DNA from 4 places in the Hymenobacter seoulensis genome. Region 1 is predicted to be linked to each of the others. Evidence: riboswitches for the same ligand, from Rfam matches in the RefSeq annotation. Region 1 holds a riboswitch; each other region holds the start of a gene.
What was found. Region 1 has a riboswitch for S-adenosylmethionine ahead of ACYVHC_RS14280 (phosphoadenosine phosphosulfate reductase family protein). Riboswitches for the same ligand answer to the same signal wherever they lie in the genome.
Positions count from the first base shown of each region.

Region 2: linked by a shared signal. The riboswitch ahead of ACYVHC_RS10800 (O-acetylhomoserine aminocarboxypropyltransferase/cysteine synthase family protein) and the one ahead of ACYVHC_RS14280 (phosphoadenosine phosphosulfate reductase family protein) in region 1 are both predicted to bind S-adenosylmethionine.
Region 3: linked by a shared signal. The riboswitch ahead of ACYVHC_RS02290 (homoserine dehydrogenase) and the one ahead of ACYVHC_RS14280 (phosphoadenosine phosphosulfate reductase family protein) in region 1 are both predicted to bind S-adenosylmethionine.
Region 4: linked by a shared signal. The riboswitch ahead of ACYVHC_RS15065 (ATP-grasp domain-containing protein) and the one ahead of ACYVHC_RS14280 (phosphoadenosine phosphosulfate reductase family protein) in region 1 are both predicted to bind S-adenosylmethionine.

Region 1 covers NZ_BAAGWD010000003.1:140,830-147,980, forward strand. The annotation lists gene ACYVHC_RS14265 (hypothetical protein) at 1-950, shown strand, start outside; gene ACYVHC_RS14270 (polysaccharide deacetylase family protein) at 1,029-2,399, shown strand; gene ACYVHC_RS14275 (lipopolysaccharide biosynthesis protein) at 2,503-3,990, shown strand; SAM riboswitch class I at 4,312-4,403, shown strand; gene ACYVHC_RS14280 (phosphoadenosine phosphosulfate reductase family protein) at 4,719-5,495, shown strand; gene cysD (sulfate adenylyltransferase subunit CysD) at 5,553-6,464, shown strand; gene ACYVHC_RS14290 (sulfate adenylyltransferase subunit 1) at 6,562-7,151, shown strand, end outside.
Region 2 covers NZ_BAAGWD010000002.1:690,400-697,550, reverse strand. The annotation lists gene ACYVHC_RS10815 (IPT/TIG domain-containing protein) at 1-259, opposite strand, end outside; gene ACYVHC_RS10810 (lipocalin family protein) at 458-874, opposite strand; gene ACYVHC_RS10805 (LysM peptidoglycan-binding domain-containing protein) at 1,104-1,400, shown strand; SAM riboswitch class I at 1,761-1,874, shown strand; gene ACYVHC_RS10800 (O-acetylhomoserine aminocarboxypropyltransferase/cysteine synthase family protein) at 2,263-3,651, shown strand; gene metX (homoserine O-acetyltransferase family protein) at 3,851-4,891, shown strand; gene ACYVHC_RS10790 (hypothetical protein) at 4,881-5,510, shown strand; gene ACYVHC_RS10785 (alpha/beta hydrolase) at 5,585-6,805, opposite strand; gene ACYVHC_RS10780 (S66 peptidase family protein) at 6,915-7,151, shown strand, end outside.
Region 3 covers NZ_BAAGWD010000001.1:514,503-521,653, forward strand. The annotation lists gene ACYVHC_RS02285 (competence/damage-inducible protein A) at 1-410, shown strand, start outside; gene ACYVHC_RS02290 (homoserine dehydrogenase) at 492-1,754, opposite strand; SAM riboswitch class I at 1,951-2,064, opposite strand; gene ACYVHC_RS02295 (dihydrolipoamide acetyltransferase family protein) at 2,297-3,715, shown strand; gene ACYVHC_RS02300 (hypothetical protein) at 3,805-4,011, shown strand; gene ACYVHC_RS02305 (DoxX family protein) at 4,112-4,528, opposite strand; gene ACYVHC_RS02310 (TonB-dependent receptor) at 4,723-7,151, opposite strand, start outside.
Region 4 covers NZ_BAAGWD010000003.1:336,800-343,950, reverse strand. The annotation lists gene ACYVHC_RS15075 (phospho-sugar mutase) at 1-594, opposite strand, end outside; gene ACYVHC_RS15070 (LLM class flavin-dependent oxidoreductase) at 849-1,874, opposite strand; gene ACYVHC_RS15065 (ATP-grasp domain-containing protein) at 1,881-2,909, opposite strand; SAM riboswitch class I at 3,351-3,440, opposite strand; gene hppD (4-hydroxyphenylpyruvate dioxygenase family protein) at 3,612-4,745, opposite strand; gene ACYVHC_RS15055 (hypothetical protein) at 4,900-5,286, shown strand; gene ACYVHC_RS15050 (DUF952 domain-containing protein) at 5,442-5,792, shown strand; gene ACYVHC_RS15045 (hypothetical protein) at 5,898-6,668, shown strand; gene ACYVHC_RS15040 (ABC-F family ATP-binding cassette domain-containing protein) at 6,814-7,151, opposite strand, start outside.

The DNA of each region.
Region 1 (7,151 bases):
CTCTGCGCCGGAAGCTGCTGTATTATGGGCAGTTCCCTAGGGTGTACATGGGCCTGAAGCGGACAGAAGGCTGGAAGGCCTGGCGGTTTTTCGACCTGATTTTTAACGCCATTGGCTACTACGAGGTGTACTGCCGGGCGTTGCGCCAGTATAAGCCCCGGGCCGTCATCTTCGCCAACGACCACAACGACGACTCCCGCGCGCTGCTGCTGGCGGCCCGCACCTGCGGCGTGCCCACGGCCTATGTGCAGCACGCCAGCGTCAGTACGGCTTTCCCACCTCTGAGCTTTGAGTTGAGCTTGCTCGAAGGCCAGGATTCCTTGGATAAATACCGTCAGTGCGGTCCGGTGTTGGGCCGAGCTGAACTGGTGGGCATGCCTAAAGCTGATGCCTTTCTGGCCCGCAAAAACCAGCAGCCCCGCGTGCAGCGGGTTGCTATTGCCTGCAATGCCCTTGATGAAACCCAGGCCATTGCCGACACTATTGAATATCTGCTGCACGAATTTCCGGACCTACGCTTCACCTTCCGCCCTCACCCCGGCGACCCGCGCGACTTTTCATTTTTGAGGGCGCAGCACCCCCGCCTACTATTTTCCGATGCGCGCCAGCAAAACGTGTTTGAGTTTCTGACGGAGCACGATGCCTTGATTGCCGCCGACACGAGCACCCATCTGGAAGCAACCCTATTGAATCTGGCTAGTATGTACTTCCGCTTTGGTGAGCACAGCATGGCCATTGATTACTACGGCTACGTGGCACATGGGCTGGTGGAACATGCCCGCACGTTGGCGGAACTTGCGGGGCTACTGCGCGGCTACCACCAGCATAAGCCCACCGATTTGTACCAACGTGCAGCTTACTACAACGCTACCTTGGGCACCCCGGACGAAGGCCACAGCCAGCAACGCACTTTGCGCCTGCTCGAGGAGTGGCTTACTGAACAAGCCTAATACAGGTCAGCGCTCTTTACAGAAAGCTTGTGAGCATCAGCCGGAATTGCCGTCTGCAAATCTGCTATACTTGCTGCCATGCCTGTTCCTGCCTTCCTAACGCCAATAGCTCCGGTTCCGGCAGAGACCCGGCTGGCCTACGTACTTCGTCACTTTCGACTGGCTTACGAGAACGTGCCGGCTATTACTATCGGCTATGGCCCGAACGAGCTACAAATCAGGATAACTGATGGCGCCGGCACTTTTTTCAACGAAACAGCCCCATATCCACAGTCCCCCACCATGCGGGAGTGGCTAGGTCAAAAAGTACCGTTTTTCTTTGATGCGGAGCCCGAGAAGTCATTGCTAGAACTACTCCCAGAAGGGCGTGCCATAATTCAGGCTGACATCATCTCCGCTGCCTTTTACCTGCTCAGCGGCTGGCAAGAATACTACTCGGAGGAGCGCGACCAGCACGGTCGGTTTCCCTTTGCGGCCAGCGTGCAGCACCGCTATGGTTTCGTGACGGTGCCGGTGGTGAATTACTATTTTGACGTGCTGAAAACAGCTGTAGAGCACGTTACGGGCCAACGCTTGCTGCCGCGCCGCTGGACCAACGAGGCCACCTGGGCCGCCTTCATCACCCACGACATCGACAACCTGTACAGCGCCTGGAAAGAACCCGCCAAAGCCTCCCTGCGCCGCCACGACTGGCTAGGCTTCGGGCGGCAGTTATGGAGGCACCTCACTACCCCCGATGCCTGGGACAACCTAGCCGACGTGCAGCAAATCGTGGCCAGTTACGGTGCCAAAAGCACGTTCTTTTTCTTGCCCGAGCACCGAAAAGCCGCCAAAGGCACAGCTAATGCAGATTACCATTTCCATCGAATTAGCAATTCAGTAAATGAATTAATGAAAGTCGGGGCCGAAATAGCACTTCATGGCAGCCTTGGAACCTCGAACCAATTGGACCAGCTCTTAGATGAAGCTGCACATATTCGTCAACTTGAGCAACCAAGCCAAGGGCTGCGTTTCCATTATTTAAGCTGGGAACCGCGCGCTACTCCTGCATTGGTTGATGAGTTGTTTTCTGCCTATGATTCGACGCTAGGGTTTGCCGAGCATTTTGGCTTCCGCAACTCCTATTGCTTGCCATTCCATCCATTCAACTTTGCGGCCGCTGAAGCCTACGTTTTCCTGGAAATACCGCTGAACGTAATGGATGCCACGCTACACCACCCCCGCTACTTGCAGCTACAGCCCGAAGAAATACTACCAGCTCTCACACCGATGCTGCAGGAAGTTGAGCGGTTTGGGGGCGTGTGCACCGTGCTCTGGCACAACGAGAACTTCGACCCCGCCAACGAAACAACCGGCCCGCGCCAGTTCGCCGAAATCATGGAGTACCTTCGCAGCCGCGCCGTGGCTTTCGTTAATGGCCACGATATCGTCGGGATGATGGATTCTTGATTTACCACAGACGCCCTTCTAAGGGCCTATTACACTAGGTCCGCTAGAGCGTCAAACCCATTTTCTCCCCACTTCACAATTTCACCACTTCATCTTTCACCTCTTGGGTATTGTTCTGCGGCAGGGGCTGCGAAATACGGCTATTTCCTACATCGGGCTGGGACTGGGCTTCGTCAATACGGCCTTCATTATCCCGCGCTTTTTATCAGCGCGGGAGCTAGGCCTCACGGGTACGCTGCTAGCCATTGCCACCATCTACGCCCAGCTTTCGGCGCTGGGGTTTGCCAGTGTTGGCATCCGATTTTTTCCGTATTTCCGCAACCGCGAAGCGGGTCATCAAGGATTTTTGCCGCTGCTGCTGGGCGTGCCGCTGCTGGGCTTTGGGTTGGTCACGCTGCTGTACCTAGGAGGGAAACCCCTGGTACTCAACTTCTATGAGGCCGACCAAGACTTGATTGGCGCTTACTACGGGTGGGCCGGCGTGCTGGCCTTGTTCGTGATGCTATATTCCTTGCAGGATGCGTACCTGAAGGGGCTCTACCACACGGCATTTTCCTCATTTGTGCAAGAGATTCTGCTGCGGGTATTGCAGGCGGGCGCGGCGGTGCTGTATGGGCTGGGCTACCTCTCGTTTCACGGCTACGTGCTGGCCTATATTGGCCTAATGAGCGCCACGGCGCTGCTGCTAACGGGCTACCTGGCGTTCATTGGCGAGTTGCATATGCGGCCTACGAAGGCGGCACTGCAAGTGCAGCCGCTGCGCAGCATCCTGAGCTTTGGGGCGTTTGCACTGTTAGCCAATATTTCGGGCACCATCATCATGAACATTGATACCATTATGGTGGGCTCCCAACTGAATCTGGCGGCCGCTGGTGTGTACGGCATTGCCTTTTTCATCAGCACAGCCCTCACGCTGCCAGCTCGCTCGCTCAACAAAATTGCCTTTCCGCTGCTAGCCGATTACTGGAAAGAACAGGCCCTGCCTAAAATGGCCGCTTTTTACCGCGACACTACCCGTCTCAACACGGTGCTGGGCTGCTACCTTGCTCTGGGCATTGGCCTGAACCTCGACTTCATCTATGGCCTCATGCACAACCCCGCCCTAACAGCTGGCACTACGGCCGTGCTGGTACTGCTAGCGGCGCGTCTGTTTGATGGCATCACGGGCCTCAATGGGCTAATTGTAGTTACCTCCCCGCGCTACCGCTACGACCTGGTGTTCAATGTGTCGCTGGCGCTCGTTACAATCGGGCTCAATGCCTTGCTGATTCCCATACTAGGTTTGCTGGGGGCGGCAGTGGCATTTTTACTCGCTATTGTAAGCATCAACCTGGCCCGCACGTGGTTTGTGTGGCGCAGCTTCCGGATGCAACCATTCACGTGGCGCATCCCGCTGATATTGGGAATTGCAGCCGCGGCAGGCCTGGCTGGCTGGCTAATTCCGGCGCTAGGCTCTCCCTTCCTGACTATGCTTTTGCGCTCTGCCACCCTCACGATAGTGTACGCTGCCCTGCTACTCGTCACAAATTCTGCCCCCGAGGCCAACGTATTTTTAAGCAAGTTACAGGCTCGTTTTCAGCCGAAACGCTAATTGCACAATACTTATGTGGGGCGAAGTTACTAGGCCTATGTAACGGGCAAACCGCTTCTTATTCTGGGCTGGCCAATAGCTTACTCAAAAGTGTATTTCATGCAGGTTTACGGCAGAAGAACACCTAGTAGCTTTCGCTTAATCATCCATCTGTAGCAGTGTAACTTTTCTAGTGTTCTGCTTCTGTTGCGGCGGCTGCCCAGAGGACAAGAACACGGGTGCATTGCTAGAAAATATGCACCTGTTGAAAAAATAAAATTTGGAAGTGTAAAATTCCGGCAGCTACTTTTGCCATACCAATTCTTTCCCCACAAAGGATTGTTTTTATACAGAGGCGCGGAGAGACAGGCTCGACGAAACGCCGGCAACCAGCGGACCATCCGAAACGGTGCCAACTCCTGACCATATAAAAACAACTAGCCGTGAACCGCTTGTCCAACTCCGCTACTCTATCCGCCACTGCCTTTGCTCTACAGCATGGGTGTTGTGCTATGATGGGTATGCCGTGTTGTTGTTAGCCACTCACCTCCTTCTTTTTTCTGGTTTGTGCGCGCAACAGCTCGGCTGACACGGTGCTACGTGTAGGCTGACTTCGTGCGTACGCCCGGCTTTTTCGCCCGGCCGAAAGCTAGTGTGCCGTACCAACTACGTGGCCGCAGCTCCGCCTAGGGTCATTCCTGACCGAAACCTCCGCCCCGCGCTGGCTGGTTTCCCCTCCCCTTCTTGCTATGTCCGCAGCAGATGCTGCGCCGGCCGTTCGCGCCTTGCTCGACGACCTGCGCCCCCGGCTGATTCAGGCTACTGCCCTGGAGCGGCTACGCCTCGTGGCTGAAACCTTCCCCGAGCAGGCCGTTTTCTCGACCTCCTTCGGCCTAGAAGACCAGATCATCAGCCACTTTATTTTCGCTAATCACCTCCCCATTCAGGTATTCACGCTTGACACTGGGCGTAATTTTCAGGAGACATACTCCGTCTGGAACAAGACCCTGCTCAAGTACGAGCAGCCCATTGCGGTATTTTATCCGGAGCGGGAAAGCGTGGAGCAGTTGATGCTTACCAAAGGCCCCAACAGCTTCTATGAAAGCGTGGACAACCGCAAGGAGTGCTGCTTTATCCGGAAAGTGGAGCCCCTGAACCGGGCGCTAGCGGGTAAAGCAGCCTGGGTCACTGGCATCCGCGCCGAGCAGTCGCAGAACCGGCAAACCATGGACCCGCTGGAGTGGGACGCGGCGCATAACCTCGTAAAAATCCACCCGCTCTTCGACTGGACCTGGGAGCAGGCCGTGGCCTTTACCCAAGAGCACCATGTGCCCGTGAACACGCTGCACCAACAGGGCTTTGTAAGCATTGGCTGTGCCCCTTGCACCCGCGCCATCAGGCCCGGCGAGGATTTCCGGGCCGGCCGCTGGTGGTGGGAAGACCTTTCGGCTAAGGAATGCGGCCTACATGCCACCGCCCACCATAATGGCCCCGATCCGGTAGTGGAGCCCGTCCCGGCCGGCTAGAGGTAAGCTTGGCACTTCCTGTTGAGCGCCCAACATCAACACTGAACACCCGACTATATGAGTACCCCAACTTTTGATTATCTCGACCGGCTTGAAGCGGAAGCCATCCACATCCTGCGGGAAGTGGCCGGCCAGTTTGAGCGCCCAGCCCTGCTGTTTTCGGGTGGCAAAGACTCCATTGTGCTGACGCGCCTCGCGGAAAAAGCTTTCCGCCCGGGCCGTTTTCCCTTCCCGCTGGTGCACGTAGATACCGGCCACAACTTTCCCGAGGTACTAGCTTACCGCGACCAGCTAGCCGCCGAGTTGGGCGAGAAACTCATTGTGCGCAAGGTGGAGGATACTATAAAGCGGCAGCGCCTACGCGAGCCAGGCGGCAAGTACCCCAGCCGCAACCAGCTCCAGACCTACACGCTTCTGGAGGTAATTGAGGAGTTTGAGTTTGACGCCTGCATTGGTGGGGCCCGCCGCGACGAGGAAAAGGCCCGCGCCAAGGAGCGCATTTTCTCCGTGCGAGATGAGTTTGGCCAGTGGGACCCCAAGCGCCAGCGCCCCGAGCTCTGGAATGTGTACAATGGCCGCATCCAGAAGGGCGAAAACGTGCGCGTGTTCCCCATCTCCAACTGGACGGAGCTGGACGTGTGGCGCTATATCCAGCGCGAAAACATTGCCCTGCCCGACATCTACTTCGGCCACGAGCGCACCTGCGTGGTACTCCCTACGGGCCAGCTGCTCGGCCTCTCGGAACACCTGCGCCTCGATGACGACGATGAAATTGTGACCCGGCAAGTGCGCTTCCGCACCGTGGGCGACTCTACCTGCACGGCCGCTGTGGAAAGCGACGCCAGCACCGTCGAGGACATCATCCAGGACCTGCTGCTGGCCAAAGTAAGCGAGCGGGGCGCCACCCGCCTCGACGACAACATCTCGGAAGCCGGCATGGAAGACCGCAAACGCAACGGCTATTTCTAAGTGGTGAAGTTGTGAAAGGTGAAGTGGTGAACTGTACTCACGCTTCACTGGCCCAACCAACTCACAAGTTCACAACCTCACAATTTCACCATTTGTAATGGACCTTCTCCGATTTATTACCTGCGGTAGCGTTGACGACGGCAAAAGCACGCTTATCGGCCGCTTGCTATATGATTCTGAATCTGTGTCGCTGGACATTCTGGCGGCGCTGGAAAAGCGGCAGGCCGCGAATGGCACCGTGGATCTGGCCTTGCTGACGGACGGCCTCCGAGCGGAGCGCGAACAGGGCATTACCATTGATGTAGCCTACAAATACTTCACTACCCCCCGCCGCAAGTTCATCATCACCGATGCCCCCGGCCACGTGCAGTACACCCGCAACATGGTAACGGGCGCCAGCAATGCTGATCTGGCTATTGTGCTGGTAGATGCCCGCCAGGGCGTGATTGAACAGACCCGCCGCCACACCCTGATTGCCGCGCTGCTCGGCATCCGGCACTTTGTGCTGGCCGTGAACAAAATGGACCTGGTAGGCTACAGCGAGGAGGTGTTTGCCAAGATTGCCACCGACTATGCCGAGCTCACCAACCACTTCAACCTGCCGGCCGCCACGGCCATTCCGCTAAGCGCCCTCAACGGCGATAATGTAGTGAAGAGGTCCGAGCATCTGCTTTGGTACACTGGGCC
Region 2 (7,151 bases), on a different contig from region 1:
TCATACCTAGTGCCAGGCCAGCGGTACCCGCCGTGAAGGCGCTTGAGCCAGTGGCAGTGCCCGTGAACGTAACGAAGGGCTCGGTTGAGGAAACGGAGCTAGTGACGTCGGTAGCCACTGTCGGCGAGATGCTGCTGAAGCTGGTGCCGCTGTTGAAATCGTAACTGACGACGGTCGTCGTCGTCTGGGCTTGGCTGTTGAAGCTGCTCCACAAAAGCAGCAGAACGGTAAGGCGTGTAAACAACGTCTGGGACTTCATATACCAGGTTTAGTGGGAGTTATAACGTGCTAGCCAGTGCTCTGCACTACCCGCCCCTAACCGACATGAAATCAAAATTGTCCAATCATCACTGTACAAGATTTTATGCCTCGACAGTACTTACTGTTCACCTATAGCCATAAAAAAAGCCCTTTTGCATAGTACAAAAGGGCTTTTCTAATTAGGAAAAAACTTGGTTTATTCCTTTTCTAGGCGCAACTCCGCGCCTTGGGGGCTTTTTAGGGTCAACTTGTCGTCGGTCAGGGTTACTACATCAAAGGTGTTGCTTTGGGTAGCACCGTCGGGCGTCATCGTGATTTTCTTGGCCGCCTGATCAAAGGTGTACTTACCGTTCACTGCTCCGGTTGGCGACATCATGGTGTACTGCTGGTTCGCGAAGAACGTGATGCGCTCATCTTCCTGGGCATCGGTCTGTTTTACTTTGTCGCCGGAAGCGCTGAGTTCTTTATCGGTTTTCCATACTTTGCTTTCCTTACCGTAAAGCATATTAACGCCTTCTACTTTACCTTCTTTGCTGCCACAAGCAGCCGTGAAAAGTACTACCAGCATAAGCAGGCTAGCTAGCAAGCGAAAAGAGGAAGAGGGGGTTTTCATGGGGAGAATGGTTAGATGAGAGAGTAGATTTTATGTCTCTGCTCAGCCTCCTGGATAACCAGGCTGCTAGGTCAGCATTGCCACTCTTACGGCAGCATTCCCCAAGATGTTCGCGCTACAGTCCGGCTACAACTTATTGCATTATCAAGCGTAAGAGAGGCAAACCAGACCAGTGCATCGTGCTGATTCTCGGTCAATTCCCCTCTCACAACTAAACTGACTTACTGCTATGGGACTGTTTGATTTCCTTTCTAACGACGGCGATAAGAAGCCTGTTCAGCCTACTACTCCTCCGGCAGCGGGTGGTGCCACCGATTTTTTTGGCAACGCCAACCAGGCCGCAGCTACTACTACTCAGGGCGATACCTATACCGTAGTAAGCGGCGACTCGCTTTCGAAAATTGCCAAGCGCCATTACGGCGACGCGGCCAAGTGGCACCAGATTTATGACGCCAACAAAAGCGTTATCGGCTCGAATCCCGACCTAATTGAAGTAGGACAGGTACTGACGCTGCCCAAGCTCTAGCATTTCTCTAGCTTCGAAATATCCAAAAAAGCCACCTCTTACAAGGTGGCTTTTCTGTGTTTCTAAAGTTCCCTGTAATATGTTTCGGATGGTGGTATGGCCCACAGAGACTAAGGCTCACTGTTGCCTAAAGTGTACCCTCTGCTCAACAGGAGCAGAAAAGACAGCTTGTTGCCTGCATCTATTAGTGCCTGCCAATCAACAAGTTGACGGCTACTCATCTTAACGCAGCATAAGCATATTAGCAGTATCGGCTGATTAAAAATTATTTTCACTAGCTATTGCATATATCGAAACTAGGCCTATACCTTTGCAATACCAACTAGGTACTCTCCCGCTCGCGGCGGGGCAGTTTTCAAAGATTTATACAGAAGTGGCGAGAGAACAGGCTCCCTGACCCACTGGCAACCTTCGACCGCGCGAAAGGTGCCAATTCCTGCCCGACCAGCCATTCGGCGGCGGGGCATATAACTCAGAGTGCCATGGAAAACACCTTCGCTTTCGCCCTTCCTTCCGCTGCTGCCCAGTCTGCTTTGTTGCTTACTGCCCAGCCGCTTACCTGCGTTTCTAGGGCTTCTGTAGCCGCCCACGCTGCTTGGCGAATGCGAATGCGCTGCTGTAGCGGCGCTTGTTGTTGCTGTAGCTAGCCCACGCACGGCGGCCCAGCTTCTCCCCTCCCCTGTTTCCTGGGCTTTGGCCCCTGGTGCTGCCTAGGCAGCGTCGCCTGGCTCGTCTGTTTGCTCAGCTCGCCCTCACAGGTTGCTGACTTCAGCCCGGCTCCTGCTACGCCCTTGCGTAGCCCCCACTGTAGCGGTTTACGCTCCCTTCCTTCATATCCAACTTCCTGCTAACCAGCCTTGCTATGTCCACGCAGAACGCTCACTTCGAGACCCTCCAACTCCACGCCGGCCAGCAGCCCGACCCCGTAACCGGGTCCCGCGCCGTTCCGATTTATCAGACGACCAGCTACGTATTCAAGAATGCCGAGCACGGTGCTAACCTGTTTGCCCTGAAGGAGTTCGGCAACATCTATACCCGCTTGATGAACCCCACCACCGACGTGTTCGAGCAGCGCATAGCCGCGCTGGAAGGTGGCGTAGCGGCACTGGCTGTTTCTTCGGGGCAGGCGGCGCAGTTTATTGCCCTCAACAACATTCTGCAGGCCGGCGACAACTTCGTGAGCACTACGCACTTGTATGGCGGCACTTACAACCAGTTCAAGGTGGCGTTCAAGCGGTTGGGCATTGAGGTGCGCTTTGCCAACGGCGACCAGCCTAGCGAATTTGAAGCTCTGATCGACGAAAATACCAAGGCGCTTTACCTCGAAACCATCGGTAACCCGAGCTTCAGCATTCCGGATTTTGAGCGCATTGCCGCCATTGCCAATAAGCACGATCTGCCACTCATTGTGGACAATACGTTTGGAGCCGGGGGCTACCTGTTCCGGCCACTGGAGCACGGCGCGCACATTGTAGTTGAGTCGGCCACAAAATGGATTGGTGGCCACGGCACCAGCATTGGCGGCGTGATTGTAGACGGCGGCAAATATGACTTCGGCAACGGCAAGTTCCCGCAATTCACGGAGCCCTCGGAGGGCTACCACGGCCTCGTTTTTAATGAGGTATTCGGCAAAGGTGGCCCGTTCGGCAACATTGCTTTCATCATTCGGGCCCGGGTAGAAGGCCTGCGCGATTTTGGCCCTTCGCAGAGCCCGTTCAACTCTTTCCTGTTGCTGCAAGGCCTCGAAACCCTAAGCCTGCGCGTAGACCGCACCGTGGAAAATGCCCTGCGCATTGCTACTTGGCTAGAGCAACATCCGCAGGTAGAAGCCGTGAACTATCCCGGCCTGAAGAGCAGCCCGTACCACACGCTGGCCCAGAAGTACCTGAAGCGCGGCTACGGCGGCGTGCTCACCTTCGCCATCAAAGGCACCAAGGAAACCGCTATACAGTTCATTGATAACCTGAAGCTAATCAGCCACCTGGCCAACGTTGGCGACTCTAAAACGCTGATTATTCAACCCTCGGCTACCACGCACCAGCAGCTTTCTGAGGCAGAGCAGCGGGCAGCCGGCGTAACACCCACGTTGCTGCGCCTGTCGTTGGGCACGGAGCACTTCGAAGACATTCGGGCGGATTTGACCCTAGCCTTTGACGCCGTGCGCACGGCAGCTACTATTCCTTCCGGGGAGAGTGGCAGCACCCTCCTACCCGAACCCGAAACCGAACACGTTGCCACGCTGGAAGTCTGATACTTGAGAGGGGTTGATGCCGGGCCGCAGGTGAGAGAGCGGCTCGGATCAGCTTCCAGCAACGCAGCGCGCGGGCTGGTGCCTGGGCTTTCAGGAGAGAGGAAGCCGAGGACCAACGCCGCCCGCACTACAGCCGGGGCGGAGCCGGGCAGAATCGGCTCCGCCCGCAGGCTATTGACTTTGAAATTGCCCTAGTACCATGCCTTCCGAAGAAGAACCACACCTGTTTCGTTTGCCTAGGCCACTTCGGCTGGAAAGCGGCGCCATATTGCCTCAGGTGAACGTAACCTACCATACCTACGGGCGCCTAAATGCCTCCCGCGACAATGTGCTATGGGTGTGCCATGCCCTCACGGCTAACTCTGATGTGCTGAGCTGGTGGCCGGGGCTAGTAGGACCGGGCTGTTATTTCGACCCCGCCGACTGGTTTATTGTGTGCGCCAATGTACTAGGCTCCTGCTACGGCACAACCGGTCCAGCCTCTGCTGATGCCGACACGGAGCAAGCACCATATCAGGCGTTTCCGCTCCTGACCATCCGGGATATGGTAGCTGCCCATGAGGCCTTGCGTGAGCACCTTGCCCTACCGTCTATCCATACCCTGATTGGCGGCTCTTTGGGTGGGCAGCAGGCAGTGGAGTGGGCGGTGCAGCGGCCGGCATTGTTTGAGAACCTAGTGCTGCTGGCTACCAACGCACGGCACTCGGCCTGGGGCATTGCCTTCAATGAAGCCCAGCGCCTAGCCATCTTCGCCGACCCAACCTACCACACGACCACGCCGGACGGCGGCGCGGCGGGGTTGCGGGCAGCCCGGGCCACGGCGCTGCTCAGTTACCGCAGCCACCACGCCTACGGCCGCACCCAAACCGAAACCGACGACGAGAAGCTGGACGATTTTCTGGCCAGCTCTTATCAGCGTTACCAGGGTGATAAGTTGGTGGCGCGCTTCAACGCTCACAGCTACGTAGCCCTGTCGCGGGCTATGGACAGCCACCACGTGGGCCGGGGCCGCGGCAGTGTAAAAGCAGCCCTAGGGCGCATTAGGGCCCGAACCCTGGTACTTGGCATAACTTCTGATATACTGTTCCCGACTTCTGAGCAGCAGCAGCTTGCCCGCTACATCCGGGGGGCGCAATACGCTGAAATGGAGTCAGAATATGGCCACGACGGCTTTCTGATTGAAACTGCTCAAATCACTCACTTCCTTGAACGATTTTACGTCCAGACCTATGTCCACTAGCGCTGCGCCGTTACCCGCATTTTCTTCTGATTTCAACGCCCTAGCTAAGCGCAAAAAGCCGGCTACCCCGGCGTCGGAGCGCCGGCAGCTCCTTTTCGATCTGACCTCTGAAGCCGCTTTACTAGCTGCCCGTACCTTCGGAACCTACCTGCAACCCGAGCACGTGTTTCAGAGCAGCATCGAAAACCTGCAACCCGTTGATATTGCCTTTGCGGCCAGCTACGGCTGCCAAATTGAGCTGGAAGCCAGTATTCAGCGCCTGCCCGATGGCCGCATTACGGCCCTGATAATGCCCCAGCTCGCCCCGCAAATGGGCGCGGCAGCTGTCAGCATCGATGCCGATTTTACTTCGGCTTCGGGGCCGCTACCTGGATCTTCGGCCCTTACTGACTTGGAGGTGGAAATTTACCTGCGCACCGACGAAGACCGCCTGATTGACCTGCTTGACTTCAGCGAAATTTCGGAGGAAGCCGATGAGGATGGGTACGTGGTAGGCTATGTGGCGCTGGCGCATCTGCTGCGCCATCGGGAGGTGCTGCGCAAATACGGTGCGTTTCTGGTGCGCACGGGCAATGTGCGCCCAGTAAGTGCCAATGAGTACTCGGAAGAAGCAGCGTAAGCCGTTTACTACCCTAGCATTACTACAAAACCCTCCGCAGCACGTGCTGCGGAGGGTTTTGAGTTTCAGGCGGCCTAGTACGGACTAGCGGTAGTAGTGGGCGCTGAAGCTGGCGGCTCCGTTGCAGCCTGGGTAGCCGGTAGCGCTGGCAACGATGAAACTCCTGCTGAATCAGGAAGAGCTTTCAATACGTCGGGTTGCCAGCTGAGCGCTGGGCTTGGCGGCTGCACGGCAAGCCCTACACGCCTAGGCAATAGGAAGGCCGTAACCTGCGCCACGCGCCGCGGATTAAGCGCGGCGGCCAGCAACGGCCCGGGGGCACCATTCCCCAGAAGCGGCCGCAGGAAGTCACGCATTACAAAGAAAGCCGAATCAATGTAGGTGGCCTCAAAGGAGTATGGCACGTGGCCCGCGCCCCGGAAACTGCGCAGTACGCTGGGAACGCCCACGGCATTGGCCCTGGCACGCAGGGCACCGCTGCCGTACACCAGCTGCGGTGGCAGCGCCGAGCCCACGGTGCCGCGCCCATACGGCACCAGCCCGTCGCGGGTGCCGTGTACGCTGCACAAGGGTACATCGCCTTTTTCTAGCCAGGTGGCGCTGGCCAGCGCGCCGCAGAGGTTAATTACGCCCCGCGGACGGCTGCTGTACCCGGCGTGTCCGCCGCTGCCTTCCAGCCCGCCCAGGTCAGCAAGCCCTAAGTAAGCGGGCACTTCAGACACTTTATTGAGGTAGCCGGCTTGCAGGGCCATAAAGCCGCCGGCTGAAGACCCGCCCACAAACACAAAGCCTGGGTGCACCCGAAAACGCTTGGCATTGGCGGCATCATGCCGAAAAAAGCGCACCGCCGCCCGCATATCCTGAGTGGCCCGGATGGCGGCTCGGCCGATGCCTACGGTATCAAAGGGAAAGAAATACAACCGATAATCAATGGTAGCCGCAACATAGCCAAGCTTGGCCAGCCGCGTGCACAGCGCCGTCATAACGGCATCGTCGCGGGTGCCGGTCAGGAAGCCACCTTCGTGAGCCAGCACTACTACCGGGCGCCGCCGCACGGTGTCGCCGGTGGGCTGGTACACATCCATGTACAAGGTCTGGGGCAAGCCCAGCAGGCTGGTTACCTGAGCAAACTCCACCCCACGCTGCACCGTCACTTGCCGGAACATAGGCTTGTGGTAGCGGCCCCGGGTAGTATCGGGCGCGGCCTGGGCCTGCAACCGAGTTGGCAGCAGGCCCAGACCTAGCGTCAGTAGTAAAATAAAAAAGCGCACAAGCAGCATCAACTCAGAAAACACAAAAAGGTACGGGCATCACCTCTCCGCAAAGTTCGGACTAGTTTTCGGCACTTAGTCACAGAACGCAAGCAGCTTGCTATGTTTGTGCATCTGCTCTTCGCCCTTTCGTATGCCCACTACTGCCCCTCTCCCCTTACGGCCCGGCGACCGGGTTGCCATTGTCTGCCCCGCCCGCAAAGCCTCGCACGAGGAACTGGCCGCGGCCATTGCCACGCTGGAAAGCTGGGGACTTCAGGTAGTGCTCGGGGCTAGTACCAACGTGGGCTATCATCAGTTTGGCGGGGCCGATGAGGTGCGCCGCCAAGATGTGCAGCAGCAGCTCGACGACCCCAGTATCCGGGCCATT
Region 3 (7,151 bases), on a different contig from region 1:
AGAGTTGCACTGGTGGCTTGCTAGCGCATCGGCTTACCAGCATTCCGGGCAGTTCCCGCTATTTCCAGGGTAGCATCATTGCGTATTCCAACGATATAAAACAGCGCCAGTTGGGTGTAAAGCACGAAACACTAGCTGCCCATGGGGCCGTAAGCGAAGCCACCGTAGCCGAAATGGCCGAAGGCTTACGCCAGCAGTTGGGCGTTGATGTGGCCCTAGCAACCAGCGGCATTGCCGGCCCCGATGGAGGCACCCCGGAAAAGCCCGTTGGCACGGTATGCATTGCCTACGCTGATGCGCACCGCACCGTCACGAAGCAAATCAGCTTTGACCGTGGCCGGCAGCTAAATCTGGAATACACCACCACCATGGCCTTGAACCTGCTGCGACTGAGCTTACCCAAGGACTAGCATGTGTAGTTCTAGAAAGAAGCCGAGGCACAGATCCACTTAGGTAGCACATGTGGTGTCTGTTCCTCGGCATCTTCATGCTTACTCAGCCTCTGTTAGGGCTCGGATGGGCACTACATCCGGCACTACCGGTGCCTCGCTTGCGGCGCGCAACGGACTAGGCAACCGCACCACGCAAACCCCGGGGGCCCGCAGCCACGCCGCCTGCGCTAGCTGTGCTAGCCCAATGGTACCCGTAAGGTAGTGGCCGCGCTTACTGGACCGGAACTGCTCGTACACGTGGCTGAAATCAGCTACCTCAGGAATAACTTCATCCGTAAAAGTCACCAGCACATCCAACTCGGCGGCAGTGGCCAAGGCCAGGGCGTTCTGCTGATGCAGTTTCTTGTACTCGTAGCGGTAGCCGTAGGTCAGGGCCGAAAGGTCGCTGAGAACGGCAGAGGCGGTGGGGAATGCACCCGCGCCCCGGCCCAGAAAAAACTGCCGGTCAGCAAAGCTGCTTTGCGTGATAAGACCATTGTACTCGTCGTGCACACGGGCCAGCTCGTGCTCAGGTGTTACCAGCGTAGGCAGCACCGCCGCCGCAATAGTGCCATCGGGTAGGCGCCGGCCTTCCGCCACCAGTTTCAGCGCGTAGCCCTTCTCTTTGGCGTAAGCCGTTGCTAAAGGGCTCAGGCGGTCAATGCCCAGCGTCAGGAGCTGCTCAGGCGCTACTACCAACCCGAAGGCATGCGTCAGGAGCAGTATGAGCTTGTTGCGGGCGTCAAGGCCTTCTACATCCAGAGCCGGGTTGCTTTCCGCGAAACCAAGCGCCTGAGCCTGCCCCAAGGCCTCCGCAAACGACAGCGCGTCGCGGTGCATGGCCGTGAGAATGTAATTGGTGGAGCCATTGATGATGCCCTCCACTGACTCTAGCAGGTCGTTGTCGTAATATTCCTCTAGGTTGCGGATGACGGGCAGGCTAGCGCAGGCAGCAGCCTCGTAGAGCAGGGGCGTGCCGGTTTCGCGCTGTAGCTGAATAAGCTCGGGCAGGTGCTCGGCCAGCATTTTTTTATTGGCCGTGACTACCGCTTTACCGCGGCGCAGGGCTTCCGTCACAATCAAATAGGCCTCGTCGGCGTCATCAATCAGCTCTACAATCACGTTGAGTGAAGAATCTTGGAGCAGCTCCTGGCGGTCGAAGGTGAACAGGGCCGCCGGAAGTGGGCGGACTTTCTCCCGGTTTTTAACCCCAATACGCCCGATGCTGGCCCGCAGCCCCGGCGTACGCTCCAGCACGGTGTGCAGGCCCTGGCCTACTACTCCAAACCCAAACAGGCCAATGCGAATATCTTTGCGACTCATACCAATTGTGTGAATGTCAGCCCGCTAGGGTGCATGCAAGCACTACCCCCTACCGACGACTATGAATGGATGTTGATGCACTCAACGCCCTCATTTCACTCGGCACTTAGTCAAGAGTTCTCACCGAAAAGGCACAAAAAAAGCCCTTCCGATAAGTCAGAAGAGCTACACCCGCTGCAGACGGGGAACATCTTGTAACTTATCTTTTCTCGGGTAGCCGAAGCTGTTCCGAGACAGGATTTAGCACCTGGTATTGCTACTGGTTGCTAAGGCATCACAGGGCCTGTCCCTCCGCCTTTCTTGATAAGTGCCCCGTGAAAGGGGCGCGGGGCAAATATACAACCCAATTTTTCTCACGCAATTTTGGCGGCGAAAGGCCCATGTACCAACCTCACTAGCCCCCAGCCGTAGCTACACCCATTTTCGGATACACGGCCGGGCTTTGCGAGGCGTTGAGGCTTTCTGTTACCTTTGAGTCCGCAACTCCCCAGTCCGCATAGCAAAACCCTCCCACCCCATAACCCAACCCTACCCCCAACCGCATGGCACGAGTGGAAATGACGATGCCCAAGATGGGCGAATCCATCATGGAAGGCACCGTCCTGAAATGGCTCAAACAAGTAGGCGACTCCATCGACCAAGATGAATCGGTGCTGGAAGTAGCCACCGATAAGGTAGATACCGAAGTTCCAGCCCTGCACGCCGGCATCCTCCAGGAAATTCTGGTTCAGGAAGGCCAAGTAGTGGCCGTTGGCGCCCCCATCGCCATTATTGAAACCGATACCGCTAGCGCTGGCACCGCCGCTCCTACGGCCGCTGCCGAAATTCCGGCTCCTTCTGCCAATGGCGCCGAAAAGACTACCGCTGAGGTTCCCTATCTCCCCGAGACCGGCGACCCGCAGGCCAACCCTGCGCAAGCCGTAGCAGCCCAGCCCCAGACGGGCCGTTTCTACTCGCCGCTGGTGCTCAGCATCGCCCGCGAAGAAGGCATCTCCATGGCCGACCTGGAGTACCTGCCCGGTACTGGCAGCGAGGGCCGCGTTACCAAAAAAGACATTCTCGATTACGTAGCAGCTGGCAAGAAACCCCTAGGTCAGGCAGCGGCTGCAACCCCGGCGGCTCAGCCTCAGGCCGTGGCTCCTGCACCGCAAGCGCCGGCTTCGCAGCCCGCTGCCCAGCCCGCTCCGGCGTCAGCACCCCAGTCTTCATCTGCTGCTATAACACCTTCTAAATCAGTTCCTTCCATTAGCGGAAATCAAGAACTGATTGAGATGGACCGCATGCGCAAAATGATTGCCCAGCGCATGGTGGACTCCAAGAAGATTTCGCCCCACGTGACTTCTTTTGTGGAGGCCGACGTGACCGACATCGTGAACTGGCGCAACAAACATAAGGATGCCTACAAGAAGCGCGAAGGCGAAAACCTGACCTTCACGCCCATCTTCATTCAGGCCATTGCGCGCGCCATCCAGGACTTCCCGATGATCAACGTCTCGATTGAGGGCGACTACATCATCAAGAAGCGTGACATCAATGTGGGTGTGGCCGTGGCCCTGCCCTCCGGCAACCTCATCGTGCCGGTCATTCATAACGCCGACCAGCTGAACCTGAACGGCCTCAGCAAAAAGGTAAACGACCTGGCCAACCGGGCCCGCGCTAACAAGCTGAAGCCCGAAGATCTGGAAGGTGGCACCTACACCGTTTCTAACGTAGGTTCCTTCGGCAACGTGATGGGCACGCCTATCATCATGCAGCCGCAGGTAGCTATTATGGCCGTGGGCGCTATCAAGAAGAAGCCGGCCGTTATCGAGACGCCGCAGGGTGATTTGATTGGCGTGCGTCACTTCATGTTCCTCTCGCATAGCTATGACCACCGCGTGGTAGATGGCTCGCTGGGTGGCATGTTCGTGCGCCGTGTGGCCGACTACCTAGAGCAGTTCGACCCGAACACGACTATCTAATTACAGCACATAAGCAGTGGAGGGTTGGTTGATGAGGCGCTAGCTCGCCTTACCAACCAACCCTCCCGCTTTTCCAGCCCTTGCCTGCCATGAATAAAACCTTGCCGCTCGTAGCCCTGCTGATTGCCTTGGGCCTGATTCTGTTTCTGTACCAGCGCCTGCGAATTGCTGAAACAGCCCTAGAAACAGCCCAGAAGCGCTTCAACGACTGCGAACAAGTCAACTTTCAGTTGCAGAACCAATTGGTGCAGGCCACGCGCGGCACTGTGCCCGATAGCCTGAAAGTACGCGACTAGCCTCCTGCTTCCTGTAAACCTAATCGGGCTTTGAAACGCAGCGGAACCTAGTGATTCTGCTGCGTCTCAAAGCCCGATTTGTGTGCATTGGCTTGCGTTGTTATACCACCGGATCTACCACGCTGCGGTTTCTGGCAGCATCTACGCTCCAGGGGCCGGGGCCGGCAGCAGCTAGGTACAGGAACACAAAGCAGTAGAGTACGGCTAGTTCTCCTTGATTTACAATGGGAAGCGCACCCTGCGGCGCATGGGCCATAAAGTAAGCCACGGCCATCAGGCCCGAAAGGATAAAGGCTACGGGCCGTGTAAAGAGCCCGATCAGCAGCAGCAAGCCGCCGCCAAACTCCAAGATGCCGGCTACCAGCATCAGGCCAGTAGCACCGCCACCGTTATCGGAGGGAGGCCAGTTGAACAGCTTCTGCGTGCCATGAAACAGGAACAGCAGGCCCGCCACTATGCGCAGCACGCTCAGCAGCCTGGCCGACCAGGGAGAAAGAAAAAAGGAAGTGTTTGCCATATAATGGTTGGGGAAAGAGTGTACCAGCCTACCTGAACGCAGAAGCAGCCCACCAGGATACGCCGAGCTGCTTGTAGCAAAACACTTTCCGGTGGTTTGGCACCTAGGACAGGCAGGCCCAACAGTTGGGTTTCACACAAAAAAAGCCTCGCTCCGAATGGAACGAGGCTTTTTTTGAAATGCTCAGCAGCCTGCTAGGGGCGGCCGCCACTGGTGCCCTGGGCAGGAGTAGCGCCGGCACCGTTGCCACCATCGCCGCCGTCTTTCAGGTCGTCGTTGCTGACGGAACGCCGGCGCTTGGGCTGGGCCATGCTCATCTTGCCGATGCGGTAGCTCAGGTTCACGCGCAGGCTGGTGCGGTGAAACACGTTCACGCTGTTTTGGTCCAGTGTGGCCGTGCTGATTTCGTTGCGGATACGGTTAGAAGGCGTGAAGAAGTTATCGGCGCCGAAGCCAATGGTACCCTTCTTCTCGGCAAAGTCTTTCTTCATGCTTAGGCTATATACCCCGAAGCCGCCCTGATAGCCTTGCAGCTGCACTTGGCGGCCGCGGTAGAAGCTGAATGCCTGCAGGCCCCAACCCTTGGTGAAGTTGTAGCCCCCCATCAGGCGGCCGCTGGCTACCCAACCCTGGTTACTGGCCGCAAAAAGTGCATTCGACTGGTTGTTGTCGAGGGTGGCGTAGTACACGTCGGCGCCACCGCCTAGGGTCAGTTTGTTGTTGATGTTAACGTTGGCATTCACGCTCCCGCCGTAGGCGTTTTCGGTGCCAATGTTGTCGTAGGTAGTCCGCACTATCCCCCCATCCAAGGGGGTGCGCACCGGTTGAATAGACTTATCGGTATTGCGCGCAAACACGCTGAAATTTAGCGAGGTCTGCTTGATGAAGGTGTTGTAGCCCAGCTCGAAGTTGTTGGTAAACTCAGGGTCCAGCCTTGGGTTACCCACCGTAATGTTCAGCGGGTTCGCCGACTGCGTATTCGGATTCAGGAACTGCAGCGAGGGGCGCTGAATCCGGCGGTTGTAAGCCGCCTTCAACACGTTGCCGTTGGTGAGCTTACGCGAGATATTCACGCTCGGCACCAGCACGCCATACGACGGAATCGTGGGTGCATTCTCGGTCAGGAAGCTGGCATCAATGGTGGTGTATTCGTAGCGGGTGCCAGCTTTCAGGGTGTAGCTTTTCAGGAAGCTCAGCGTGTACGAAGCGTACGCCGAGGCTACGTTCTGGTTGTAATCGAAAACGTTGGAGAGGTTGGTGCCCGTTTGCTCTTGGCCGTTGAGCAGCGTGGTATAGTCGCTGTTTACCTGGCGCATGATGTCCTTCACCCCGAATTCCAGCAGCTGCGTTTTGCTCAGCGGTGTTTGGTAGTCGGCCTGAATGGTTACCTCCTGGTTGTAGCTTTCGTTTTGGTTCTGGATGTCGTTGCCGGCCCCTTCGCCCGTCAGGATGTAGTTGGTGAAGTCGTTGTTGCGGGTATTGCGGCTGTACTGCCCTAGCAAGCTTAATTCGCGCTGAGGCGTCTCGAAGGTGCGGGTGTAGTTGACGGTAGCATCCAGCGTGTTCGAATTGTCTTTTACCCGCACGTCGCGCAGGCTGCTGAGCGGGTCTCGCCCATCAAAGAAGACCGTATTGGTAGCCAGTCCATCCTGATAGTTGGTGCCGTTGCGCAGGCCGAGTTGCACCGAGGCCGACAGGAAGTTGTATTTGTTTATGTCGTAGTCCCAGCCAAAGGAGTAGCGCCCGAACAGGTTTTGGTTGCGGGTATCAGCGTTCTGAATGGTCTGGCTCAAGAGCGTACGGGTGCTTAAGTTGCTGCCCTGCACGGCGTAGGTTTTCTGGTCATTGGAGAAGCTGCCCGGCGTGTTGTACTGCGCCCGGCCACCCCCGCCCAGCGAGAAGCCCATCTTCCCTACCCGATACGTTGCGTTCAACCCCAAATCTGAACCACGCAAACCGGCGCTGGAGCGCAAATCGAGGGTGAAGCCCTGCAGGTTGTTCTGCTTGGTGACGATGTTGATGATACCACCGGAGCCTTCGGCATCGTACTTCGCCGAGGGTGAGGTAATGACCTCCACGGTCTTGATCTGGTCGGCCGGAATTTGCTTGAGCGCGTCGGCAATGCTGTTGGCCGAGATGGTACTAGGCCGGTTATTGATCAGAACCCGGATGTTGGAGCTACCGCGCAAACTCACGTTGCCATCGAGGTCAACGGAGAGGTTGGGCACGCGCTTGAGCACGTCGGTAGCGTCGCCGCCGCGGGTGGTTTCGTCCTTTTCGGCATTGTACACCGTGCGGTCTACCTTTTCCTCTACTAGGCTGCGCTGGCCTTCTACGCGCACCTCACCGAGCGCCTGCGCCGTTGATTCCAGCGTCACGTTGCCCAGGGCAATGGTGTTGCCGGCCTCGGTAATCACTACCCCGGGTTTCTCTACCAACTTGTAGCCGATAAAGCTGATCTGGACGGTGTAGGTACCGGCAGCAATGCGTGGCAGGTTAAACTTGCCATTATCATCTGCGGCGGTACCATCCACGGGCTTGCCGGTAGCGGGGTTGAGTAGGGCTACCGTGGCATATGGCACTGGCTGCTTGGTAGCGGCATCAGTTACGGTGCCCGTAATGC
Region 4 (7,151 bases), 200 kb from region 1:
GCGCGACTCATCGGCCTGAAACTTCACCTCACTCACCGACTGAATGGCTTCTACCTCCCGGATGATGTTCTTGTCGTGGGGGGCTACTACCTGCGCGCCATCGTTCCAGTATACTTTAAAGCCGTTGTACTCTTTGGGGTTGTGCGAAGCCGTAACCACACAGCCGCTCTGGCAGCCCAGGTACCGAATGGCAAACGACAGCTCCGGCGTGGGGCGCAGAGCATCGAAAAGGAACACCGTAATGCCATTGGCCGAGAAGATGTCGGCGGCAATGCGCGCGAATTCCTTGCTGTTGTTGCGCGAGTCGTGCGCGACGGCCACCTTAATTTCTTGCCCCGGAAACTGCTGCAGCAGGTAGTTGCACAAGCCTTGCGTAGCCATGCCCAGCGTGTAGCGGTTCATGCGGTTAGAGCCCGCACCCATAATGCCGCGCAAGCCGCCGGTGCCAAACTCCAGGTTGCGGTAGAAGGCATCAGAAAGGAATTCCTCCTGATTCTGGGCTATCAGGTCGCGGATTTCGGTGTGGGTATTCGTGTCGTAGCTGTCGCTCAGCCAGGTCGTAATTTTCTCTTGGATGCTCGGCGTTAGGGCCATACTCAGGTAGGGTTTGGGTACTTGGGATTCTGAGAACGGGAGTAAAGAAAAGAGGTTTTCTTGTGTTCTGCCTACTTAAGTTAGTAAGTGTCCGAGATTGAGCACTTCCCGGGCCCAGCCCATGCGCAACGGTAGCAACGAGCCATGGAGTTTGCGCAGCGCCGCAGGGTTTAGAATGCAACCGGCCCTAGTAAAACGACGCGAGGTGCGTGCGTATTTACTAGGGCCGGTTGCATTCTAAACCGCAAGCTAACCTAGGCCAGCACCTGAATGACGGCTTCGGAGAAACGCTCCATTTCTTCCAGTTGCGGGCTGCACTGCAGTAAGAACAGGTCAACGCCCACGGCTTCGAAGGCGGCAATGCGCTCGGCTACCTGGTCGGGGGTGCCGGTGAGGCCGGAGCGTAGGCCGCGGTTCGATACCGAGTAATCCTGCAGGCTTACCTGGTTTTCGAGCTGGGTGCCGGCCAGCCACTGCTGGTAGTTTTTGTAGCCAGCCGCCGAGCCGTTTACGTTGGTAATGCGCTCCAGCTCTTTTTTTACTTCCTGCTCGGTGTTGCGCACGATAGAGTACGCTGCTACGCCAAACTTCATGGGTGGCAGGCCCAGCTTTTCGCGGCGCTGGCTCAGGTCCTGAATGCGGCGCCCGATGGCGGCGGGCTCGTCGCCGTGCATTACGTAGCCGTCGCACTGGGCCGCAATCAGGTTTTTGGCTGCTTCCGACTCACCGCCAGCGTACAGAAAAGGCCGTGGGCGCGACACCGGCTTGGGCTGCAGAATGGAGTCTGTAACCTTATAAAACTTGCCCTCGAAGGTGAAGTGGTCCTGCTTCCAGAGGTTGTCTACCACGTGCAGCCACTCGGCGGTGCGGGCATAGCGGTCATCGTGCTGCTCAAAGTGTACGCCGTATTTCTTCGCCTCATCCTGCCACCACGAAGACACCACATTCAGGCTCAAGCGGCCGCCGCTGATGTGGTCGATGTTGGCTGCCTGCTTGGCCAGCAACGCCGGGGAGTGGAACGTAGGCCGCACGGCCACCATGAGCTCTAGTTTCTTCGTAACGGCAGCCAGGGCGGCGGCTGTGCTCCAGGCATCCAGAGAAGGGGCTTCTTCGCCTTTGATGTCGTTGAGGTTTAGCTCGGCAATGAGGGAAAGGTCGTAGCCTAGGTCCTCACTACGTTGGGCCAGCGTTTTCACGTAGTCCCAGTCGGCGCGCATGTTTTCGTCCTCGACGTTGCGCAGCCACCCGCCAAAAACGGGCATCCAATATCCGTATCTCATGATGACCTAGTGAATAGAAGCCGGAACCGGCTGGTGAGAGGTTTGAGCCGCGGCAGTACCTAGCGAACCAGAAGCTGTTGTGGGCGCCAGTTGCGTTTCCAGGTAATCCACGAAGCGGGCGTAGGGGTCGAAGCCCACCACATTCACGGCGTCGGCCACGAAGTTGGAGAGGGCATTGATGTCATAAAACAGTACGTCGCCGGTGCGGTCATCAATCAGGTACTCAATGCCACCCACGTCAATTTTGGCGGCGGCCACAATGCGCTCCACGGCCTCTACTACCTCGGCTGGGGGCGTAAAGGCTTCCACCTGAATGCCTTTCTTGGGTGCTTCCGTGAGGCAAAACTCTGCCGACTGCTCCTCCGGAATCTGGCAGATTTCGGCGGGGCAGAGGTTGAAGCTTTCACCGGTAGTATATACCTTCATGGCGTACAGGAACTTGCCGTTAAGCGTCTCCACGCGGTGAATGTTGCCGTCGCGGGGCGTCACGTATTCCTGCACCAAGGCGGTTTGGTCGATGCCGAGGTCAATCTGGCCGGCTTCTACAGCGGCGCGTACGCCTTCCAGGGTATCGAAGCGAATGATGCCGGCGCCGCTACCCCCAATGTTCACCTTCACCACAATCGGGAATTGCAGCTGTTGGGCCGCGTCCGGAATGCGCGAAGCATGGTTCACGACGAAGGATTTGGGGTATTTCAGATCTAGGGAAGCAAACAGGGAAAGCTGGCGGGCTTTGTTGGTTTCAATGGCCGTAGCCGCCGAGCCGTTGATGATGCGTGTGCCGATGCGCTCAAGGTGCGTAGCGAAGCCTGCGGTGTGGAAAATGCCCTGCCCGTGGCCGCGCAGGTATGCCGAGGAGCTCATGCGGTTCACGACCAACGAGTAGCGGCTTTCAGTTTCGGAAGGGTCGAAGAGGTGGTGCGCGGCGTCGATTTGCTCGTAGGGTAAGCCCCGCCGGTCGAGCTCCGCAAACAAGGGTTTAAACCACTCGGGGTGTTCGTAATAGATGCCAATGGGCTTTACAGCGTGCGCCATGAGGAAAAAGTAAGAAGAGGTAGGTGGGGAAGAGGACGACACGGCAAGCCAGTATCGTCTGAGAAGGCCACGCAGCAGTGCGCAGCCCAGAAGAAGCTAGATGGCTAGTAGTCAGTGGCTAAACAGTAGGAGGGCGTGAGTTGCTCCCTGAGCACCGTACAACATGCGGGCATGCGAGGCCGGGCACGTGCCGAAAGGCCACCATACGCGGTGTTTGCCACGCCCTGCAAGCAGAGGCGAGAACCTGAAAAGTACTAGGGGCAACATGCCAGCAAACGTGCTAGCTCAGCTGGATACAGCGGGGTACTAACAACAACAACACGCGCCAGCCATGTACCAACCGGCTACGTGCATGCACACGCCAGAGGTGAGCCGTTGCGAAGGAGCAACGGGAGAAGCAGAGCGAACCGAAACGTTGTTGGCAGTGTCCACGGCAACTTGTTTTTATATGTGCAGGAGTTGGCACCGTTCCAGTAACTGGGGGTTGCCGGCGTTTCGTCGAGCCTGTCTCTCCACGCCTCTGTATAAAAACAATCCTTTGGTCAGAAAGAATTGACTCTGCAAAGGTAAATCAGGCCGTAGCACATTGCCAAATTCAACCACATATGGTTGCAAGGTACCTTGATGAATTAAACCGCTAGAGCCAAAAAAGCCCAGCCAATTGCTTGACCGGGCTTTTCTTACGCTAAAGGGCTAGTAAAATTACAGGTTGCCGCGCAGGGCCTGCTCACGCTCAATGGCCTCAAACAGCGCCTTAAAGTTGCCTTTGCCGAAGCTCTTGGCGCCTTTGCGCTGAATGATTTCATAAAATACGGTGGGGCGGTCTTCCACGGGCTTCGTGAAAATCTGAAGCAAATAGCCTTCCTCGTCGCGGTCCACGAGCAGGTTCAGGTCGCGGATGCTGTCCAGGTCCTCATCGATGTGGCCCACGCGGTCCAGCAGGTCATCGTAATAGGTGTTGGGCACTTGCAGAAACTCCACGCCGCGGCGGCGCAGCTCCGTTACCGTCGTGCGGATATCGTTGGTGATGAGCGCCATGTGCTGCACGCCAGGCGAGTGATAGAAGTCGAGGTACTCCTCAATCTGCGACTTTTTCTTGCCTTCGGCAGGCTCATTGATGGGGAATTTCACGAAGCCGTTGCCATTCGACACCACCTTGCTCATCAGGGCCGAGTACTCGGTGCTGATGTCGTCGTCGTCGAAGGTGATGAGCAGCTTAAAGCCCATCACGTCCTCGTAGAATTTCACCCACTGGTTCATTTCGCCCCAGCCTACGTTGCCTACGCAGTGGTCGACGTACTGCAGGCCCACGGCCGGACCTTGCGGAACGTTGCTCTTGCGGGCCACGAAACCCGGCAGGAATGGGCCCGAGTAGTTGGTGCGCTCCACGAAGGTGTGAATGGTTTCGCCGTAGGTATAGATGCCCGACAGCGTCACGGAGCCGTGTTCGTCCTCGATGGTATAGGGCTCGAAAGCGGGCTTGGCGCCGCGCTTGGTGGTTTCTTCGAACGATTTGCGGGCATCATCCACCCACAGGGCCATCACCTTCACGCCGTCGCCGTGCTGAGCTACGTGGCGGGTAATGTCGGAGTCGGGCAGGAGGGAGGTAGTGAGCACCAACCGAATTTTGTTTTGCTGGAGCACGTAGCTGGCCCGGTCGCGCACGCCGGTTTCGGGGCCGGCATAGGCTACCAGCTCAAAGCCGAAAGCCGCCTGGTAGAAATACGCCGACTGCTTGGCATTACCGACGTAAAACTCCAGAAAATCAGTACCATTGAGCGGCAGAAAATCGTGGGCGGGATGGGCCTGTACGGCCGGCGAAGTCATGGTTTCCATGGGCGGGATATGAAGTAACGGGTGGATAGAATGCGTTGGTAAAAATACAGGAATAGCCGGATTCGTGGCGCTTCTGCCAACATGCGCTTCCGGAACTTCGTAAAATCCCCAATTCCTACGCACCTTTGCAACACACCATTTATTGCCCGTGGCCATGAATAAGGAGGACCTCGACCGCGCCCTCGTTGCGCTCATCGAAAAGAAACAGTTGCTGCACGAGATGTCGTACGACGACGCCCGCTACGATGATGTAGAGGAGGAACTGCACGATCTGGAAGACGATTTCAACGAAGAGTACGGCCCTTTCCTGGAGGCGGCCCTAGAGAAAGTGCACAACGACCTGAACTCGGATACCGACGTGCTGCTGCCTACGGCTTACTTGCCCTCCAGCACCGGCGGCAAACCCTCGCCCAAAGAAGGCGTGTGGGTTGACTCTGAGAAGTACCCCGGCAAAGAGGCGCGTATTACGCTCGTACCCAGTCCCACCCGCATCATGCTAACGGTAGGCAAAGCCGTGCAGCAGGAGCTCTGGAAGGCGTAAGCTGAGCAGTACATTTGCTCTAATCACCTAAAGTATGCCAAGGCGCAGCCGACGCAGCTTGCACGGAACCAAGTGGGTACTAGCCCTCTTGCAACCCGTAAGCTGCGTCGGCTGCGCCTTGGCATGAGCAGGCATTTCATCTATAATGTTAGCGCATGCTCTACCGCATTGCCGAACCCGCCGATTGGGAGCAGGCCCAGCAAACCGGCTTCTTTGCCAGCCCCGACCTAGCAGCCGTGGGCTTCATTCACTGCTCGGAGCAGCACCAGATTCTGGAAACGGCCCACCGCTACTACCCCCATCGCACTGATGTAGTGCTGCTAGAGTGGGACGAAGAAGCGCTGGCTGCGGCCGGAGTGCGTCTGGAGCGAGAGTGGGTGGAGAGCCGGCAGCAGCATTTCGCGCATGTATTTGGGCCGGTGCCGCTGGCTGCCATGCGGCGCTTCTGGGCGTTTGGTGCCGATGCTGCGGGGCGGTTTGAGCTGCCCGAAGGGCTAGTACAGTAGAACTTGGAGCTATTGTTGCGGTGCAGAAACACTATATAGCGCCGGCGTAGTTATTAGTTTTTGCGCCGGCTCTGGTCAGCAGTTATCCTTCCAGAAACTACTTTAATGGCTATTTCATCCTTACGCATCGGGCAGGGGTTTGCGGCCCTGTGGTGCCTAGTATTTTTAACTTCCTGCAGCTCTACATCTTTCCTCAAGATGCTGCCCAACCGCTACGATGGACCCTGGGTAGATGGCCACCCTACCAGCGTGGTGCGCCACCCCGACAGCGTGCAAGTTCGCTTGGGTTTTGTACGCTACGAGCAGAAAGCACTGGTTTTTGAAGCACAGTTCACTAATTATTCCGATCAGCCTGTAGTTGTTGCGCCCGAAACCTTCTACTACCTTATGCTCCCGAACGATTCCTTGGCCGAAGCCCAGCTGGCTCAGGGAATACAACACCTGAAGGTTCCGGCCCTGGACCCGCAGATGCAACTGCAGCAGTTGGCCGCCAAGCGCGACAAGCAGGCCGCCAAGGCCACAAACGTTAGCTGGTTTGAAATCCTGACCAGCGCAAGCCATGTGGCCGAAGATGTAGCTAGCATCAAAAAGAAAGAAACAGCTGAGCAAGTCGCGGAGCGCGACGACCGCCACCAAAGCGACAACGCGTTTTTTGAGGAACAGCGAGAGCAACATGCCCAGCAAGCCGATGAGCTCCACAGCAAATTAGCCCATTTAGAGTCGTCGGTGCTGCTCCGAACCACGCTGCAGCCGGGGGAACGAGTTACGGGCCAGGTGTATTTTCCCCGGAATGACTACATGAAACGCGTGCGCCTCGTGGCCTTCTTCAATGAGCGCCCCGTGCAGTTCGATTTCACCCAGATTCCGGGTATCTAGTACCTAGGTAGTACCTGAAACGCAAAATCATTCAGTAAGAGTGATGTAGCTTGCCAATCACTGCCGAATGCAAATTCAATTGCCCGTAAAAAAGCCCTTCCTGATATAGTTCAGGAAGGGCTTTTTGATGGACTAGGTGCTTGGGCTATACGAGCTCGGCAAGCTCTAGCCACCGCTCTCCTTTCGTGTCGAGGTCAGCGTCGGTGCGCTTGAGTTGAGCGGCCCAATCGGCCAGCTCTTGGTGGGAGCCAGCGCCGGAGTTCAGCTTTCCTATGAGCTCCTGCTTCTGGATTTCGAGTTGCTCCAGCTCCTTTTCCAGCGTTTCGTACTCCTTTTTCTCGGCAAAGGTGGCCTTGCGCTTAGGCGTCTCGCTAGGTTTAGGAGCAGCTGCAACCGGCGCTTGCGCTGGGGCCGCAACGGCAGCTTTGGCAGCGGCGCGCGCCTGCTTGGCTTCTTTCTCAGCGGACTCCACGGCGGCTTCAC